DNA from 3 places in the Streptomyces sp. NPDC006309 genome. Region 2 is predicted to be linked to each of the others. Evidence: riboswitches for the same ligand, from Rfam matches in the RefSeq annotation. Region 2 holds a riboswitch; each other region holds the start of a gene.
The links. Region 2 has a riboswitch for thiamine pyrophosphate ahead of ABZ117_RS19775 (thiamine ABC transporter substrate-binding protein). Riboswitches for the same ligand answer to the same signal wherever they lie in the genome.
Positions count from the first base shown of each region.

Region 1 (5,544 bases), on a different contig from region 2:
GCGCGGCCCCCGTGCGGCCCTTTCGCGGCCCTAGCATCGGGTGCAGGACATCAACAGCGCATGAAACACGAGGGACGAGGACGATGCGGGAGATCTTCACGGGTATGCCGTGGTGGGTGAAGTGGGTCGCGGTGCCGGTCATCGCCCTGGTCGTGTTCGGCGGCCTGATAGCGACCGTCGTCGGGTTCGTGATCGGCCTGCTGTTCAAGGCGCTGGTCTTCGTCGCCCTGGTCGGCGGACTGGTCTACGTCATACGCAAGTTCACGGCGAGCTCCTCGTCGCGCAGCGACTGGTGAGACCGAGGGGGCCCGGCGGCCGGTGAGGGGGCCACCGGTTCCCTCGGGGGAGGGAAGTTTTCCCAGGAGCCGTCTGCGCGCGGTGGCCGACGGTTAGAGTCCGGAACTCCCCACGGGATCCGGCTCCGTGGGTGGCGCAGACCCCCCTCCGTGCTCTTCCCCGCACGGGCTGCCCCTCGCGCTACGGGAGTACCCCTTGGCCACGGTCGACACCGCACCGGCAGAACCCCACGCACCCCCCGTCCCCCCGCGCTCGTGCGCGCCGCCCCTTCAGCGACCGGCCCCCCTGGCCGTCCCCGGCCGGCCCACGTCCGCCTCCGTCCCCGGCCGGCCCACGTCCGCCTCCGTCCCCGGCCGGCCCACGTCCGCTGCCCCGGGGCCCCCGGCCGGTGCGACGCTCATCGGATCCGTCCAGCGCGCCATGCGCCTGCTCGAGGCCGTCGCCGCCCGCCCGTACGGTGCCCCCGCCAAGCAGCTCGCCCGGGAGACGGGCCTGGCGCTGCCCACGACGTACCACCTGCTGCGCACCCTTGTGCACGAGGGCTACCTGTACCGCGAGAAGGGGCTGTTCTTCCTCGGTGACGCCGCCGCGCGGCTCGCGAGCAGCGGAGCACAGCAGAAACGTCGCAGCTCGGTGGCGGACATGCTCGCGCACTGGCGTGATTCGATCGGTGTACCGGTGTACTACGCGATGTACCGGGACGGCGAGATCGACGTGATGTGCGTCTCCGACTCGCGCGAGGCACCCGCGGTCGAGGAGTGGGCCGACTTCCGTGAGACCGGCCACGCCCATGCCATCGGACAGTGCCTGCTGTCCCAGCTGGACGAGGACGCCCGGCGCGACCACCTCGCCCACTACCCGGCCGAACCCCTCACGCCCTACACCGTGCGGGACCACGGCGCGCTGCTGCGGCGACTGGCCCGCACCCGGCGCATGGAACTGACGGTGGAGCGTCAGGAGTACGCGCTCGGGACGGTCTGCGCGGCGGTCCCCATCACGGTCGGCACGACCGCGGCCACCATGGCCATCTCCCTGCCCGTCCAGCGGGCCGACCGGCTGCTGCCCGCCGCCCGCCGGCTCCAGGCGGAGATCGGGCGGCACGTCGGCTCGCTCACGCTCTCTATCAGCATGTGAAAACTTACTCCTTGTGATCTATTGCGTACTTTCAGCAAGATTTGACCATGGCTAGAGGGATCAATCCCGGCCAGTCGATGTCATATGACGGGGTAGGCGATGCGCGAGTCCGTACAGGCAGAAGTCATGATGAGCTTTCTCGTGTCGGAGGAGCTCTCCTTCCGCATCCCGGTGGAGCTGCGCTACGAGACCTGTGATCCGTACGCGGTGCGGCTCACCTTTCACCTGCCCGGTGACGCCCCGGTGACCTGGGCCTTCGGGCGCGAGCTGTTGATCGACGGGGTCGGGCGGCCCTGCGGGGAGGGTGATGTGCGCATCGCTCCAGCCGATTCCGAGGTGCTGGGCGAAGTGCTGATCCGGCTTCAGGTGGGCGGGGACCAGGCGCTGTTCCGTTCGTCGGCGCCGCCGCTGGTGGCCTTCCTCGACCGGACGGACAAGCTCGTGCCGCTCGGTCAGGAGGGTGCGCTGGCGGACTTCGACGCTCATCTCGACGAGGCGCTGGACCGCATCCTGGCCGAGGAACAGAGCGCCGGCTGAAGCGTCACGATACGAGGCACCGACGCACCGTCATCTCGTCCGCCTCCGTGCAGGAACGCTTCTGCACCCGGTGGACGGCACCACCGCCCCACCCCACGTCGCGTTCACCGCTTCCGGCGCCGGCCCCGGCCGCCGCGCGCCGGTGCGGGACGCCCCCCGGCAGGCACCGGGTCAGCCGCTCCCGACCGGTCGGCCGAGACCACCAGCGCGGCCAGCGCGGTGGTGACCGGCACCGAGGCGACCAGGCCGATCGAGCCCACCAGCGTGCGCACGATCTCCTCGGCCACCAGTTCGCTGTCCGCCACGGTCCCCACGCTGCTCTGCGCGATCGAGAACAGCAGCAGCAGCGGCAGCGCGGCGCCGGCGTAGGCGAGCACCAGCGTGTTGACCACGGAGGCGATGTGATCTCGGCCGATCCGGATGGCCGCCCGGTACAGCCCCCGCCAGCCCATCGCCGGGTTCGCCTCGTGCAGTTCCCAGACCGCCGACGTCTGCGTCACCGTCACGTCGTCCAGGACGCCGAGCGAGCCGATGATGACGCCGGCCAGCAGCAGACCGCTCATGTCGATCGACGGATACAGGCCGTGGATCAGACCGGTGTTGTCGTCCGTGTTGCCGGTCAGCGCGGACCAGCCGATGAACAGCGAGCCGAGCAGGCCGATCAGCGACAGGGAGATCAGCGTGCCGAGCACCGCCACCGACGTGCGGGCGGACAGGCCATGGCACATGTACAGCGCGATCAGCATGATGGCGCTCGCTCCCACCACGGCCACGACCAGCGGATCGGAGCCCTGGAGGATGGCGGGCAGGATGAACAGGGTCAGCACGAGGAAGCTCACCGCCAGGGCGACCAGAGCCATGAGACCGCGCAGCCGGCCGACCACGACGACGGCCACGGCGAAGATCCCCGCGAGCAACGCCATGGGGAACGTCCGGTTCACATCGGTCACCGAGTACTGGAGGTTCTTCGGTGCCGAAGGCTCGTAGGCGACGACGACCTTCTCGTCCCGGTGCAACTGCCGAGTCTGGTCCGGCTGCACGATCTCGGTGAACGTACGGCCTGTGTCCTCGCCGGTGTCGACGCGGACGGTCGCCTTCTTGCAGGTTTTGCCGCCCGCCTGCTTCGCGGGGGCGCCGCCGGTGGCGGAGGGGGCGCCGGCCGGGGCGCCGCCCGACGCGTTCACCGACGCGCAGCTGACCTCGGTGACCCGGATGACCGTGGCCTGCTGGGTCTGCCGGTCGAAACCGACGCCGGTGCGCGAGTGGGGCGGGGCTCCGCCGGGCCAGAGCACCGCGAGGCCGACGACGACCGCCACGGTGAAGGGGATCAGGATCGCCGCGATCACCTTCCGCAAGTGCTGGGAGACCGGCGCGGCCGGGCCGTGGCCGTGCGCGTGACCGTGGTGGCCGCCTTCCCTGGCTCCGTGGTCGTGCGCGGGACCGTGATGCCCGCCCGCACCGGTTCCGTGGCCGTGCGCGTTGCCCTGTCCCGGGCCGTCTCGGCTGGGCGGATCGGGCGGCTGGTGGGGGTACTGCTCCATCCTGGTCACCGCCCGATCATCGCAAGAACGGTGGGGGCCCACTGTTCACCGCGCCCCCCATGCCGCTAGCGTGGAGACACCTTTGCACACGCGGGAGCTCGGAGCACCGGGCTGAGAGGGCGCTGACCTCCGTAGACGCGATGTTTCACGTGGAACCAACAGGTCCCACGCAGGACATCGGCACACGGGAATCGCTGCGTCGACCGCCGAACCTGTTACCGGGTAATGCCGGCGTAGGGAGTAGGTCCGATGACCAACAAGGACGCACGCACGCCTGCCTCCGTTCGGGACGAGAAGTCCGACGAGGCCGGGAAGTCCATCGGCTGGCACAAGGCGTACGTCGAGGGCTCGCGCCCCGACCTGCGCGTGCCGGTCCGTCAGGTGCACCTCACCAACGGGGAGTCGGTCACGCTGTACGACACGTCGGGGCCGTACACCGATCCGCTCGCCGATACGGACGTCCGCAGGGGCCTGTCACCGCTGCGGGAGAACTGGATCATCGCCCGCGGTGACACCGAGGAGTACGCGGGCCGTCCTGTCCGTCCCGAGGACGACGGGCTCCGGCACACCTCGCCGCGCGGCGGGCTGCGCAACCTGGACGCGGTCTTCCCCGGGCGCCCGCGCCAGCCGCGGCGCGGCCGGAGCGACCGGCCGGTGACGCAGCTCGCCTATGCCCGACGAGGCGAGATCACGCCGGAGATGGAGTTCGTGGCCATCCGGGAGAACGTCTCTCCCGAGGTGGTCCGCGAGGAGATCGCGGCAGGCCGGGCCGTGCTGCCGGCCAACGTCAACCACCCGGAGATCGAGCCGATGATCATCGGCAAGCGGTTCCTGGTGAAGGTGAACGCCAACATCGGCAACTCCGCGGTGACGTCCTCCATCGAGGAGGAGGTCGAGAAGATGACCTGGGCGACCCGCTGGGGCGCCGACACGGTCATGGACCTCTCGACCGGCCGCAACATCCACACCACCCGTGAGTGGGTGCTGCGCAACTCCCCCGTCCCCATCGGCACGGTGCCGCTGTACCAGGCCCTGGAAAAGGTCGACGGCCGGGCCGAGGAACTGACCTGGGAGATCTACAAGGACACCGTCATCGAGCAGGCCGAGCAGGGCGTGGACTACATGACCGTCCACGCGGGCGTCCGGCTGCCGTACGTCCCGCTCACCGCCAACCGCAAGACGGGCATCGTGTCGCGCGGAGGTTCCATCATGGCCGCGTGGTGCCTGGCGCACCACAAGGAGTCGTTCCTGTACGAGAACTTCGAAGAGTTGTGCGAGATTCTCGCCGCCTACGACGTCACGTACTCGCTGGGCGACGGGCTCAGGCCCGGTTCGATCGCGGACGCCAACGACGAGGCGCAGTTCGCGGAACTGAGGACGCTCGGGGAACTCAACCGCGTCGCCAGGCGCTTTCAGGTACAGACGATGATCGAGGGCCCCGGGCATGTCCCGATGCACAAGATCAAGGAGAACATCGACCTTCAGCAGGAGATCTGTGATGAAGCTCCGTTCTATACGCTCGGCCCGCTCACCACGGACGTCGCGCCGGCGTACGACCACATCACCTCCGGCATCGGTGCCGCGATGATCGCTTGGTGGGGCACGGCGATGCTCTGCTACGTCACGCCCAAGGAGCACCTGGGCCTGCCCAACCGGGACGACGTCAAGACCGGTGTCATCACCTACAAGATCGCCGCGCACGCGGCAGACCTGGCCAAGGGGCACCCGGGCGCTCAGGAGTGGGACGACGCGCTGTCGGACGCCCGTTTCGAGTTCCGGTGGGAGGACCAGTTCAACCTCGCCCTGGACCCGGACACGGCACGGGAGTTCCACGACGAGACCCTGCCCGCGGAACCCGCCAAGACGGCCCACTTCTGCTCCATGTGCGGGCCGAAGTTCTGCAGCATGAAGATCTCGCAGGACATCCGGCGCGAGCACGGCGGCGACCGGGCCGAGATCGAGCAGGGCATGGCCCAGAAGTCGCAGGAGTTCGCGGCGGCGGGCAACCGGGTCTACCTGCCGGTCGCCGACTGAG
Region 1 covers NZ_JBEXRO010000005.1:228,962-234,505, forward strand. The annotation lists gene ABZ117_RS10130 (DUF5326 family protein) at 84-296, shown strand; gene ABZ117_RS10135 (IclR family transcriptional regulator C-terminal domain-containing protein) at 697-1,431, shown strand; gene ABZ117_RS10140 (SsgA family sporulation/cell division regulator) at 1,531-1,968, shown strand; gene ABZ117_RS10145 (YibE/F family protein) at 2,073-3,518, opposite strand; TPP riboswitch at 3,590-3,766, shown strand; gene thiC (phosphomethylpyrimidine synthase ThiC) at 3,759-5,543, shown strand.
Region 1: it holds a riboswitch for thiamine pyrophosphate, as region 2 does, so the genes downstream of both, thiC (phosphomethylpyrimidine synthase ThiC) here and ABZ117_RS19775 (thiamine ABC transporter substrate-binding protein) in region 2, are expected to answer to the same signal.

Region 2 (5,544 bases):
GAACGCGCCGGCGCACCGGCCGACCTGATGGAGCACCTGCACGGCCCCTTCCCGATCGCCGTGATCCGCGACTTCCTCGGCGTGGAGGAGAAGGACTGGCACCGCTGGGCGGAGACGGGCGAGGCACTGCTGTCCGCGGGCGCCGAGTCCAAGGAGCGCGCCGCACAGGTGGCCCGGACCAACCGCGCCCGCATCGCCGAACTGCTCCGGCACCGCCGTGCGGAGCCCCGCGAGGACCTCGCCGGGGTGCTGGCCCAGGCCGTCACGGCGGGTGAGATCACCGACGACGAGGCGATCTCCCTCGCCACCGCCGTCCAGGTCAGCGGCGGCCACGCCGTCCGCAACAACAGCGGCTCGATGATGTACGCGCTGCTCACCCACCCCGGGCACCTGAACCGGCTGCGCCGCGAGCCCGAGCTGCTGCCCCGGGCCGTGGACGAGCTGTTCCGCTACGTCCCGCACCGCAACGGCGTCGGCATCCCCCGGATCGCCGTGGAGGACGTCACCGTCGGCGGCCAGTTGATCCGGGCCGGTGAGGTCGTCTACAACGCGTACGTCGCCGCCAACCGCGACCCCGAGGTGTTCCCCGACCCCGACGCCCTGGACTTCGACCGCGAGAACCGGGCCCACCTGGCGTTCGGCCACGGCCCGCACCACTGCCTGGCCGCCGTCATGGCCCGCATGGAGGCCGAGGTGGTGATCGGCGCCGTTCTCACCCGCTTCCCCGGCATCCGGCTGGCGGTGCCCCCACAGGAGGTCGAGTTCCAGCGCCAGGGCCTGATCCGCGGCCCGAGGACCCTGCCCGTGACCTGGTGAGAGGCGAGATCCCCCTCTGTGCCGGGACCCGGGCGTGGGCGTCACTGCTAGAGGTGCGGACCGATCAGCAGCACGGTGATCACGGACACCTCGTTGCCCTGCTCGTCCTTCTCGTTCGGGCCGTACATCCAGTAGACGCGCCAGGCTGACGCCGTCTGGTTCTCCACGTAGGAGTCCCAGACCTTCTCGCTCGGCAGATTCGGGAAGTGCTCGTACTGGTGGGAACGCAAGCCCGGATATCTCGGGTCGATCTGGAGGCGTCCGAGGGTGCGATGAACCTTCTTCAGCTTCGAGGCGGTGGCGTTGCCGCCCGCCGTCAACCGGTCGAGCGTGGCTTCAGCGTCGTCGGAAAAGCGAAGGGTGAACAAAGGTCAGTCCTCGGTTTCGTCCTCCGCGAGGTACTGGCTGAAGTCGCCGAGGTCCTTGGTCTTCCCTTCCTTGGCCTGCTGCACTCCGCGGCGAACGCGATCGGCTACCTCGTGGTCTGTCCAGACCAGTAGTTCGCGCTCGGGGATGGAGACGACAGGGGTCAGCAAGAGCACACCGTCGGGGTCGGCCTCCACCCGGTAGCGCCGGCCCGGCTTGGCTCCGGCGCGTCCGAGGGAGACGCGTCCTCGGGCGTCGACTTCGGTCTCTGCTATGGCTTCGAACTCCTCGCGCGCATTGGTCCTCATGGCTGCACTCCTTGGTGGTCCGACGTCTCGGCGTTGGTCGGTCAACACCGCGGGAGGGCGCCGAGTCCAGGCGGGATCGCGGTATCCCCAGCCTAACCGAGGTGGGGCAAGTGGGCAATGCCCACTTGCCCCACCGACAGGTGCACGGACCCCCGGCTGCGCCGCCCGCGCCGGACGGCCGCCCGCGTTGTCCGTACCGCCCGCCGGCCGTCCGGCCGCTGAGCGACGACCGGCGAACAGCACGAAGGGCACTCGTAGCGGGCGACGGCCCCAGGTCACCCGATTGGATCTGCGACACTGGTAGAGCCATGCCTAAGCCCGGAGAACTCACCTTTGTCGCGCCGCGCGGAGCCAAGAAGCCGCCGCGGCATCTCGCCGACCTCACGCCCGCCGAGCGCAAGGACGCGGTGGCCGAGATCGGTGAGAAGCCGTTCCGTGCCAAGCAGCTCGCGCAGCACTACTTCGCGCGGTACGCGCACGACCCCGCGCAGTGGACCGACATCCCCGCCGGGTCGCGCGGGAAGCTGCAAGAAGCGCTGCTGCCGGAGCTGATGACGGTCGTCCGGCATCTGTCGACCGACCAGGGGACCACGCGCAAGACGCTGTGGCGGCTGTTCGACGGCACGCTGGTCGAGTCCGTGCTGATGCGGTACCCGGACCGGGTCACCATGTGCATCAGCTCCCAGGCCGGATGCGGGATGAACTGCCCGTTCTGCGCCACCGGGCAGGCCGGTCTGGACCGGAACCTGTCCACCGCCGAGATCGTGCACCAGATCGTGGACGGGATGCGGGCGCTGCGGGACGGGGAGGTGCCGGGCGGACCGGCGCGGCTGTCCAACATCGTCTTCATGGGCATGGGCGAGCCCCTCGCCAACTACAAGCGGGTCGTCGGCGCCATCCGGGCGCTCACCGACCCGGCCCCGGACGGGCTGGGACTGTCCCAGCGCGGGATCACCGTCTCGACCGTCGGACTGGTGCCGGCCATCCACCGGTTCTCCGACGAGGGCTTCAAGTGCCGGCTCGCGATCTCCCTGCACGCCCCCGATGACGAACTGCGCGACACCCTCGTCCCCGTGAACACGCGGTGGAAGGTGCGCGAGGTGCTGGACGCCGGTTTCGAGTACACCGAGAGGTCGGGCCGCCGGCTGTCGATCGAGTACGCGCTGATCCGGGACATCAACGACCAGGCCTGGCGCGGTGACCGGCTCGGCCGGCTGCTCCGGGGCAAGCCCGTGCACGTCAACCTCATCCCGCTCAACCCGACCCCGGGTTCGAAGTGGACGGCCTCCCGGCCGGAGGACGAGAAGGCGTTCGTGGAGGCCATCGCCGCGCACGGCGTGCCGGTGACCGTCCGGGACACCCGTGGACAGGAGATCGACGGGGCCTGCGGTCAGCTCGCGGCCACCGAGCGGTAATCTGACCACGTCCACATATCTTCATATTCCGACAGGGGAGCGCCACAGCGCTGAGAGTGCGGCAACCGGGCCGCAGACCCTCTGAACCTCGCCCAGGTCATTCTGGGTAGGAAGTTCGGTCACCACTCAAGCTGTTGCGCCCTGCCCGGCCTCCCTCGCGGAGGCCCGGGCAGGGCCGCGTCTCTTCCTGGCCCACCCCAGGAGGACATCCAGTGCACAACAAGACCCTCGTGGCCGTGGCGGCGGGGCTAGGTCTCCTCGCCCTGCCCGCGCTGACCGGGTGCGGGTCGTCGGACACCGGGAAGCCCACGGACTCCAGGACCGTCACCCTCGTCAGCCACGACTCGTGGAGCGTCTCGAAGAACGTCCTGAAGGACTTCGAGAAGCGGTCCGGGTACCAGGTCAAGGTCCTCAAGGACGGCGACGCCGGCCAGGCCGTCAACAAGGCGATCCTCACCAAGGACAACCCGCAGGGCGACGTCCTCTTCGGCGTCGACAACACCCTGCTGTCCCGCGCCCTGGACAACGGGCTGTTCCAGCCGTATCAGGCCAAGGGATCCGGCACGGTCCTGCCGCAGTACCAGGTCGACCGGACGAGGCACCGCGTCACGCCCGTCGACACCGGCGACATCTGCGTCAACTACGACAAGGCCTACTTCAGCGCGCACCGGCTGACCCCGCCGCGGTCCTTCGCCGACCTCGCCGATCCTCGCTACAAGAACCTGCTCGTCACCGAGAACGCGGCCACCTCCTCACCGGGCCTCGGCTTCCTCCTCGGCAGCGCCGCACAGTTCGGCGACGCGGGCTGGCAGGACTACTGGAAGAAGCTCAAGGCCAACGGCGTCAAGGTCGTCGACGGCTGGGAGCAGGCCTACGACCAGGAGTTCTCCGGCTCCACCCAGGGCCGCAAGGCCGGCGGCGACCGCCCGCTCGTGGTGTCGTACGCCTCCTCCCCGCCCGCCGAGGTGATCTACGCCAAGAAGCGGCCCGCCACCGCCCCGACCGGTGTGGCGAGCGGCACCTGCTTCCGGCAGACCGAGTACGCGGGGCTCCTGAGCAACGCCCGCAACCCCAAGGGCGGCAAGGCGTTCCTCGACTTCCTGCTCAGCAAGGAGTTCCAGGAGGACATGCCGCTGAACATGTTCGTCTACCCCGTGCGCGAGGCCGCCCAGGTGCCGCCGGACTTCCTGAAGTACGGCCCCCAGGCCAAGGACCCGCAGACCATGGCCCCGGACCGGATCGCCGCCAACCGCGACCAGTGGGTCAAGACGTGGACGTCACTCGTACTGAGGTAGCCCGGACCCGGCGGGGGAGCGCGGCGCGGTTCGGGCTGATGGCCCTGCCCGTCGCGTTCTTCGCGCTGTTCTTCGCCTGGCCCGTGGCCGCGATCGTCGCGCGCGGCCTGAAGGCGGACGGCGGCTGGCGGCTCGGACGGATCGCGGACGTCGTCACGCAGCCCGACATCCGGCACGTGCTGTGGTTCACCACCTGGCAGGCGCTGGCCTCCACCGCGCTCACCCTGCTGCTCGCGCTGCCCGCCGCCTACGTCTTCGCCCGCCTGCGCTTCCCGGGCAAGCAACTGCTGCGGGCCGTGGTCACCGTCCCGTTCGTGCTCCCGACCGTCGTCGCCGGCAGCGCCTTCCTGGCCCTGCTCGGGCACAACGGGCTGCTCGACCAGTTGTGGGGCGTACGGCTCGACACCACCGTGTGGGCGATCCTGCTGGCCCACGTCTTCTTCAACTACGCGGTCGTCGTCCGCACCGTCGGCGGTCTGTGGGCCCAGCTCGACCCACGCCAGGAGGAGGCCGCCCGCCTGCTGGGCGCCTCCCCGGCGAAGGCCTGGCGGCAGGTCACCCTGCCCGCGCTCGCGCCCGCCGTGGCCGCCGCCGCGCTGATGGTGTTCCTGTTCACCTTCACCTCCTTCGGCGTGGTGCAGATCCTCGGCGGCCCCACCTTCTCCACCCTGGAGGTGGAGATCTACCGGCAGACCTCCGAGGTCTTCGACCTGTCCACGGCCGCCGTCCTCACCCTCGTGCAGTTCGTCGCCGTCGGCGCGATCCTCGCCGTGCACGCCCGGACCGTACGGCGGCGGGAGACCGCCCTGCGCCTGGTCGACCCGAAGGTGACCGCCCGCCCGCCGCGCGGCGGCGGCCAGTGGGCGCTGCTCGCCGGGGTCCTCCTGACGATCGCCCTGCTCCTGGTGCTGCCGCTCGCCGTGCTCGTCCGGCGCTCCCTCGACGCCCCCGGTCTCGGCTACTACCGGGCCCTGACCGACTCCGACGGCGGTACGTTCCTGGTGGCGCCCGTGCACGCCGTGTGGACCTCGCTGGAGTACGCCGTCGCCGCCACCGCCATCGCCGTCCTGGTGGGCGGTCTCGCCGCCGCCGCGCTGGCCGGGCGGGACGCGGGACGACTGGTGCGGGGCTTCGACGCGCTGCTGATGCTGCCGCTCGGCGTCTCCGCCGTGACCGTCGGCTTTGGTTTCCTGATCGCGCTGGACAGGCCGCCGCTGGATCTGCGCCAGTCGTGGATCCTGGTGCCGCTCGCCCAGGCCCTGGTGGGCGCCCCCTTCGTCGTACGCACCATGCTGCCCGTGCTGCGCGCGGTGGACGGACGGCTGCGGGAGGCGGCGGCCGTGC
Region 2 covers NZ_JBEXRO010000014.1:115,510-121,053, reverse strand. The annotation lists gene ABZ117_RS19795 (cytochrome P450) at 1-816, shown strand, start outside; gene ABZ117_RS19790 (hypothetical protein) at 864-1,184, opposite strand; gene ABZ117_RS19785 (hypothetical protein) at 1,188-1,490, opposite strand; gene rlmN (23S rRNA (adenine(2503)-C(2))-methyltransferase RlmN) at 1,799-2,905, shown strand; TPP riboswitch at 2,929-3,036, shown strand; gene ABZ117_RS19775 (thiamine ABC transporter substrate-binding protein) at 3,118-4,200, shown strand; gene ABZ117_RS19770 (iron ABC transporter permease) at 4,239-5,544, shown strand, end outside.

Region 3 (5,544 bases), on a different contig from region 2:
GCCCGAAGTCGGCCACCTTGACCCGGCCGTCGTCCCCTATGAGCACGTTCTCCGGCTTCATGTCCCGGTGCACGAACCCGGCCCGGTGGGCGGCGCCCAGCGCGGCCAGCACCGGCTCCAGGACGTCCAGGGCGGCCCGCGGCTGCACGGCGCCCCGCTCGCGCAGCACGTCCCGCAGGGTGCACCCGGCGACGTACTCCATCGCCAGGTACACGTACGACCCGTCGGTGCCCTGGTCGAAGACCTGCACCACGTTGGGGTGGTCGAGCCGGGCGACGGACTTCGCCTCCCGGATGAACCGCTCGACGAAGGACCCGTCGGCCGCGAGCGCCGGGTGCATCACCTTCAGCGCGAGGACGCGGTCCAGGCGGGTGTCCAGGGCCCGGTAGACCGTGGCCATACCGCCGGCCGCGACCCGCGCGTCGACGCGGTAGCGGCCGTCGAGCAGCTGACCGACGAGGGGGTCCTGAAGGGTCGTATCCACGCAGGGGAGTCTACGAGGACCCACCGACACCACCGCCGGCCACGGTGCCCCAGGCGGCGGAATGCAGCAGAGCTGTGACCGTCACGGACGCGGAGCCCGGCGGGAGGCGAGGGCCGGCCGGAGCCGGCCCCCGCTCCGTGCGCAAGGGCCTGGAGGGCGCGCCTAGAAGGCGGGCCGTTCCGGGTCCAGGCGGGCGAGGCCCGCGGCCGGGGAGGAGGCCTGCGCGAAGTGGCGCCGCGGGATCCGCCCGGCCCGCCGGGCCAGCCGCCCCGCCTCCACGGCGTGCCTCATGGCCGCGGCCATCAGCTCCGGCTCCTGCGCCCGCGTCACCGCGGACGCCAGCATCACCCCGGCACAGCCCAGCTCCATCGCGAGGGCCGCGTCGGACGCCGTACCGGCCCCCGCGTCCAGGATCACCGGCACGCGCGCGTGCTCCACGATCAGCTGGAAGTTGTGCGGGTTGCGGATACCGAGACCGGACCCGATCGGCGAGCCCAGCGGCATCACCGCCGCACAGCCGGCGTCCTCCAGCTTCCGCGCGAGGACGGGGTCGTCGTTGGTGTACGGCAGCACCGTGAACCCCTCGTCGACCAGCGTCTCCGCGGCGTCCAGCGTCTCCACCGGGTCCGGCAGCAGCGTCCGCTCGTCGGCGATGACCTCCAGCTTGATCAGGTCCGTGCCCAGCGCCTCCCGGGCCAGCCGGGCGGTCAGCACGGCCTCGCCGGCGGTGAAACAGCCCGCCGTGTTCGGCAGCACCCGGATGCCGAGCCGCTCCAGCACGGACAGCACCGAGCCGTGCACGCCGAGGTCCACCCGGCGCATCGCGACCGTGGTCAGCTCCGTGCCGGAGGCGATGAGCGAGCGCTCCAGCACGTCCAGACTGGGCGCCCCTCCCGTGCCCATGATCAGCCGGGAGGAGAGGGTCAGCCCACCGAGGACCAGGGGATCGTCGGCCATGACTCAGCCTCCCTGCACGGCGGTGAGGACCTCGACGCGGTCGCCCTCGGCGAGGGCGGTCGCCGCCCACCGTGCGCGCGGGACGACGGTCTCGTTGACGGCGGCGGCCACCCCGCGCGGCGCCGCGGTGAGGGACCCCACCAGGGCGTCCAGCGCGGTGCCCGCGACGATGCGGCGGGGTTCGCCGTTGACGGAGATGGTGACGGAAACGTTCATGCGGGCTGCTCCAGCTGTTCCACGGGTGCGGCGCCGAACCGCCGCGGGGTGAACGGACGTGCCTCCGGAGGAAGGGTCCCGGTGACCAGGGTGTGCGCCAGCACGTCCCCGGTGACCGGCGTGAGCAGCACCCCGTTGCGGTGGTGCCCGGTGGCCAGCAGCAGCCCGTCCAGGCCGGACGGGCCGAGCAGCGGCGCGTTGTCGGGGGAGGCGGGCCGCAGCCCGGCCCGGGTCTCGGTGAGCGGCAGCTCGGTGATGCCGGGCACCAGCTCGTGGGCGTCGCGCAGCAGCTCGTACACGCCGCCGGCCGTGACCGTCGTGTCCCAGCCCTGCTCCTCGCTGGTGGCGCCGACGACCAGCTCGCCGTTCTCCCGGGGCACCAGGTAGACCTGGCTGCCGCGGACCACCGCCCGCACCGTACGGCTCAGGAACGGCGCGAACCGGCGCGGCACGGTCAGCCGCAGCACCTGCCCCTTGACCGGCCGGACCGGGGGACGCAGCTCCTCCGGCAGGCCCGCGAGCCGCCCGCTCAGGCTCCCGGCCGCGAGCACCACCTGACCTGCGCTCAGCCCGGTCCCGTCGGCCGTGGTGACCCCGGTGGCCCGGCCCCCCGCGACGTCCAGCCGCTCGGTCCACGCGCGGTGGAACACCACGCCGGCCCGCTCGCACGCCGCCATCAGGGCCGCCGACAGCCGCCGCGGGTCGACCTGGTGGTCGCCGTCGACCCGCAGGCCGCCGCGCACCCCGGGCGCCAGCATCGGCTCCAGGCGGCGGCACTCCCGCCCGGACAGCCACTCGGAGGCGAGCCCCGATCGCTGCTGCAAGGAGTGCAGGTCCCGCAGGTGCGCGCGGTCGTCGGCGTTGAGCGCGACGGCGAGGGTGCCGCAGCGGCGGTAACCGGGGTCGTGGCCGGTCAGCTCGGACAGCTCGGCCACGAACTCGGGGTAGCGGCGGGCCGACTCCAGGTTGAGGGCGAGCAGCGTCTCCTCGCCGTAGTGCAGTTCGGTGACCGCGGCCAGCATCCCGGCCGCGACCCGGGCGGCCCCGCCACCCGGCTCGGGGTCCACCACGGCCGTGGCCAGACCGCGTTGCGCGGCCCGCCAGGCCGTGACCAGGCCGATGATCCCGCCCCCGATGACGAGGACGTCGGACGTACGTGACGACATGGGCGTCCAGCCCCTCCCTTCGCCGGCATGACCCGGATCAGGTTCGTACGGTCGGAGGCCGCCAGCCTCCCTCTCAGCCCGGTGCGTCCGGGCTCCCGCGAGTGCTTGTACGGTGGCCACCCTAGCCCGCCCCGCTCACCACGCGTAAGGGAGTCCTCCGCCATGTCCCGCTCGCTCGACGGACTGCATTTCGCCCCCGTGGCGGACCAGGCCCCAGGTCAGGTGGGCACCCGCACCCGGTTCGCCTACCACGAGGACGACGGCGCGATCTGGGCCGGGTACGCGGGCGGCGACGTCGTACGGGGCCACCTGGTCGGCACCCGCGAGGGCGACCGGCTGGACTTCCGCTACGTGCAGCTGAGGACCGACGGGACGACCGCCTCCGGGCACTGCGTGTCCACGGTCGTGGAACTGCCCGACGGGCGGCTGCGGCTGGAGGAGGCCTGGGAGTGGGAGTCCCGGCCGGGCTCCGGCACCAGCGTTGTGGAACAGGTCACCGAGCACGCCCCCTGACTGACGGAACGTCACCTGACTAAGGTGATCGGGTGAGCGAGCAGACAGCGCAAGAGGGCACGTCGCAAGGACCCCGCGTGGTCGTCGTCGGCGCGGGCATGGCCGGGGTCCAGACCGCGGTCGCCCTGCGGGAACAGGGCTTCCGGGGGACGGTGACCGTCATCGGGGCCGAGGCCCACCAGCCCTACGACCGGCCGCCGCTGTCGAAGGCCGTCCTGCTCGGCAAGGCCGAGGGATCCGCCTTCGACGTGGACTTCGAGGCCCTCGGCGTCGAGCTGCGCCTCGGCTGCGAGGTGCGCGGCCTGCGCCCCGCCGACCACGAACTGGACACCGGGACCGGCCCGGTGCCCTACGACGTCCTGGTCCTCGCCACCGGCGCCGAACCGGTCACCCTGCCCGGCACCGAGGACCTGCCCGGCGTACACCTGCTGCGCACCCTGGACGACGCCGAACGGCTGCGGCCCGTCCTCGCCCGGCAGCACGACGTCGTGGTCGTCGGCGCCGGCTGGATCGGCGCCGAGTTCGCCACCGCCGCCCGCGAGGCGGGCTGCGGGGTGACCGTCGTCGAGGCCGCGGACCGGCCGCTCGCCGGCGCCCTGCCCGCCGAGGTCGCCGCCCCCATGGCCGCCTGGTACGCCGACGCCGGCGTGGAACTGCGCACGCACGCGCGCGTGGAGCGCGTCGAGCCCGGCGCGGTGCTGCTCGCCGACGGCACACGGCTGCCCGCCGGCGCCGTCGTCGTCGGCATCGGCGCCCGCCCCGCCACCGCCTGGCTGGCCGGCTCCGGCATCGAGCTGGGCGCGCACGGCGAGATCATCGCCGACGCCCGCCTGCGCACCTCCCTGCCGGATGTGTACGCCGTCGGCGACTGCGCCTCGTTCCCGTCGGCCCGCTACGGCGAACGGCTGCTCGTCCACCACTGGGACAACGCCCTCCAGGGCCCGCGCACGGTCGCCGCGAACATCCTCGCCGCCGACCACCTCGGCGACACCCCGCAGACCTACGACCCGGTGCCGTACTTCTGGTCCGAGCAGTTCGGCCGGTTCGTGCAGCACGCCGGCCACCACGCCGCCGCCGACCGCCTGGTCTGGCGCGGCGACCCGGCGGGACCGGCCTGGACGGTGTGCTGGCTGCGCGAGGACCGGCTGGTGGCCCTGCTGGCGGTCGGCCGCCCCCGGGACCTGGCGCAGGGACGACGGCTGATCGAGGCGGGCCGGCGCATGGACGTCCGGGCACTGGCCGACCCGAGCCGCCCCCTGAAGGACGCCGGCACCGACTAGCCGGCCGCGCCCTTCGGGGCACGTCGGCGGCGGCCGGCCGGCCCCGGCACATCGTCCCAGGTGGACCCACCTGGCTTCCGACTGTCAGTGGGGGATGGCAGGCTTGTCCTGTGACCGAGATTGACGCAAAGATCGAAGCTCTCGTCCCCGCCTGGCTCACCCTGCCCGATATCGCCGAGATGTTCGGTATCGAGGTGACGCGTGTGCGGCAGCTGGTCAAGGACGGCCAGCTCATCGCCGTACGCCGAGGTGAGAACAGGGCGCTGTACGTCCCCGCCGCCTTCATCGACGAGGACAAGATCGTCAAGGGCCTGACCGGGACCCTGACGCTCCTGCGGGACGACGGCTTCACCGATGAAGAGATGATCGAGTGGCTCTTCACCCCCGACCCGACCCTGCCCGGCACCCCCGCGCAGGCCCTGAGCGAGAATCGCGGCACGGAGGTGAAGCGCCGCGCCCAGGCGCTCGCCGTCTGAGGCGGCCCGCACCAGGGGCCGGCGTGCGGGCCCCGCGCCCGCACGCCACCCGCACCGTCAGACACACCGACCACGGGGGGACCCACGCATGTCCGACACCGCCCGCGCCGCGCTCGCCGACGCCCGGCTGTACCTGTGCACGGACGCCCGTAAGCGCCAGGGCGACCTGCCGGAGTTCCTGGACGCGGTGCTGGCCGGCGGTGTCGACATCGTGCAGCTGCGCGACAAGGGCATGGAGGCGGCCGAGGAGCTGGAACACCTCCGGGTGCTCGCCGACGCCTGCGCCCGGCACGGCAAGCTCCTCGCGGTCAACGACCGCGCGGACGTCGCCCACGCCGCCCGCGCCGACGTGCTGCACCTCGGGCAGGGCGACCTGCCGGTCCCGGCCGCCCGCGCCATCCTCGGCGACGACGTGCTGATCGGCCGCTCCACGCACTCCGGGGCCGAGGCCA
Region 3 covers NZ_JBEXRO010000009.1:43,452-48,995, forward strand. The annotation lists gene pknB (Stk1 family PASTA domain-containing Ser/Thr kinase) at 1-484, opposite strand, end outside; gene ABZ117_RS14665 (thiazole synthase) at 647-1,441, opposite strand; gene thiS (sulfur carrier protein ThiS) at 1,445-1,657, opposite strand; gene thiO (glycine oxidase ThiO) at 1,654-2,823, opposite strand; TPP riboswitch at 2,821-2,932, opposite strand; gene ABZ117_RS14680 (hypothetical protein) at 2,986-3,336, shown strand; gene ABZ117_RS14685 (FAD-dependent oxidoreductase) at 3,369-4,616, shown strand; gene ABZ117_RS14690 (Rv2175c family DNA-binding protein) at 4,727-5,092, shown strand; gene thiE (thiamine phosphate synthase) at 5,181-5,544, shown strand, end outside.
Region 3: it holds a riboswitch for thiamine pyrophosphate, as region 2 does, so the genes downstream of both, thiO (glycine oxidase ThiO) here and ABZ117_RS19775 (thiamine ABC transporter substrate-binding protein) in region 2, are expected to answer to the same signal.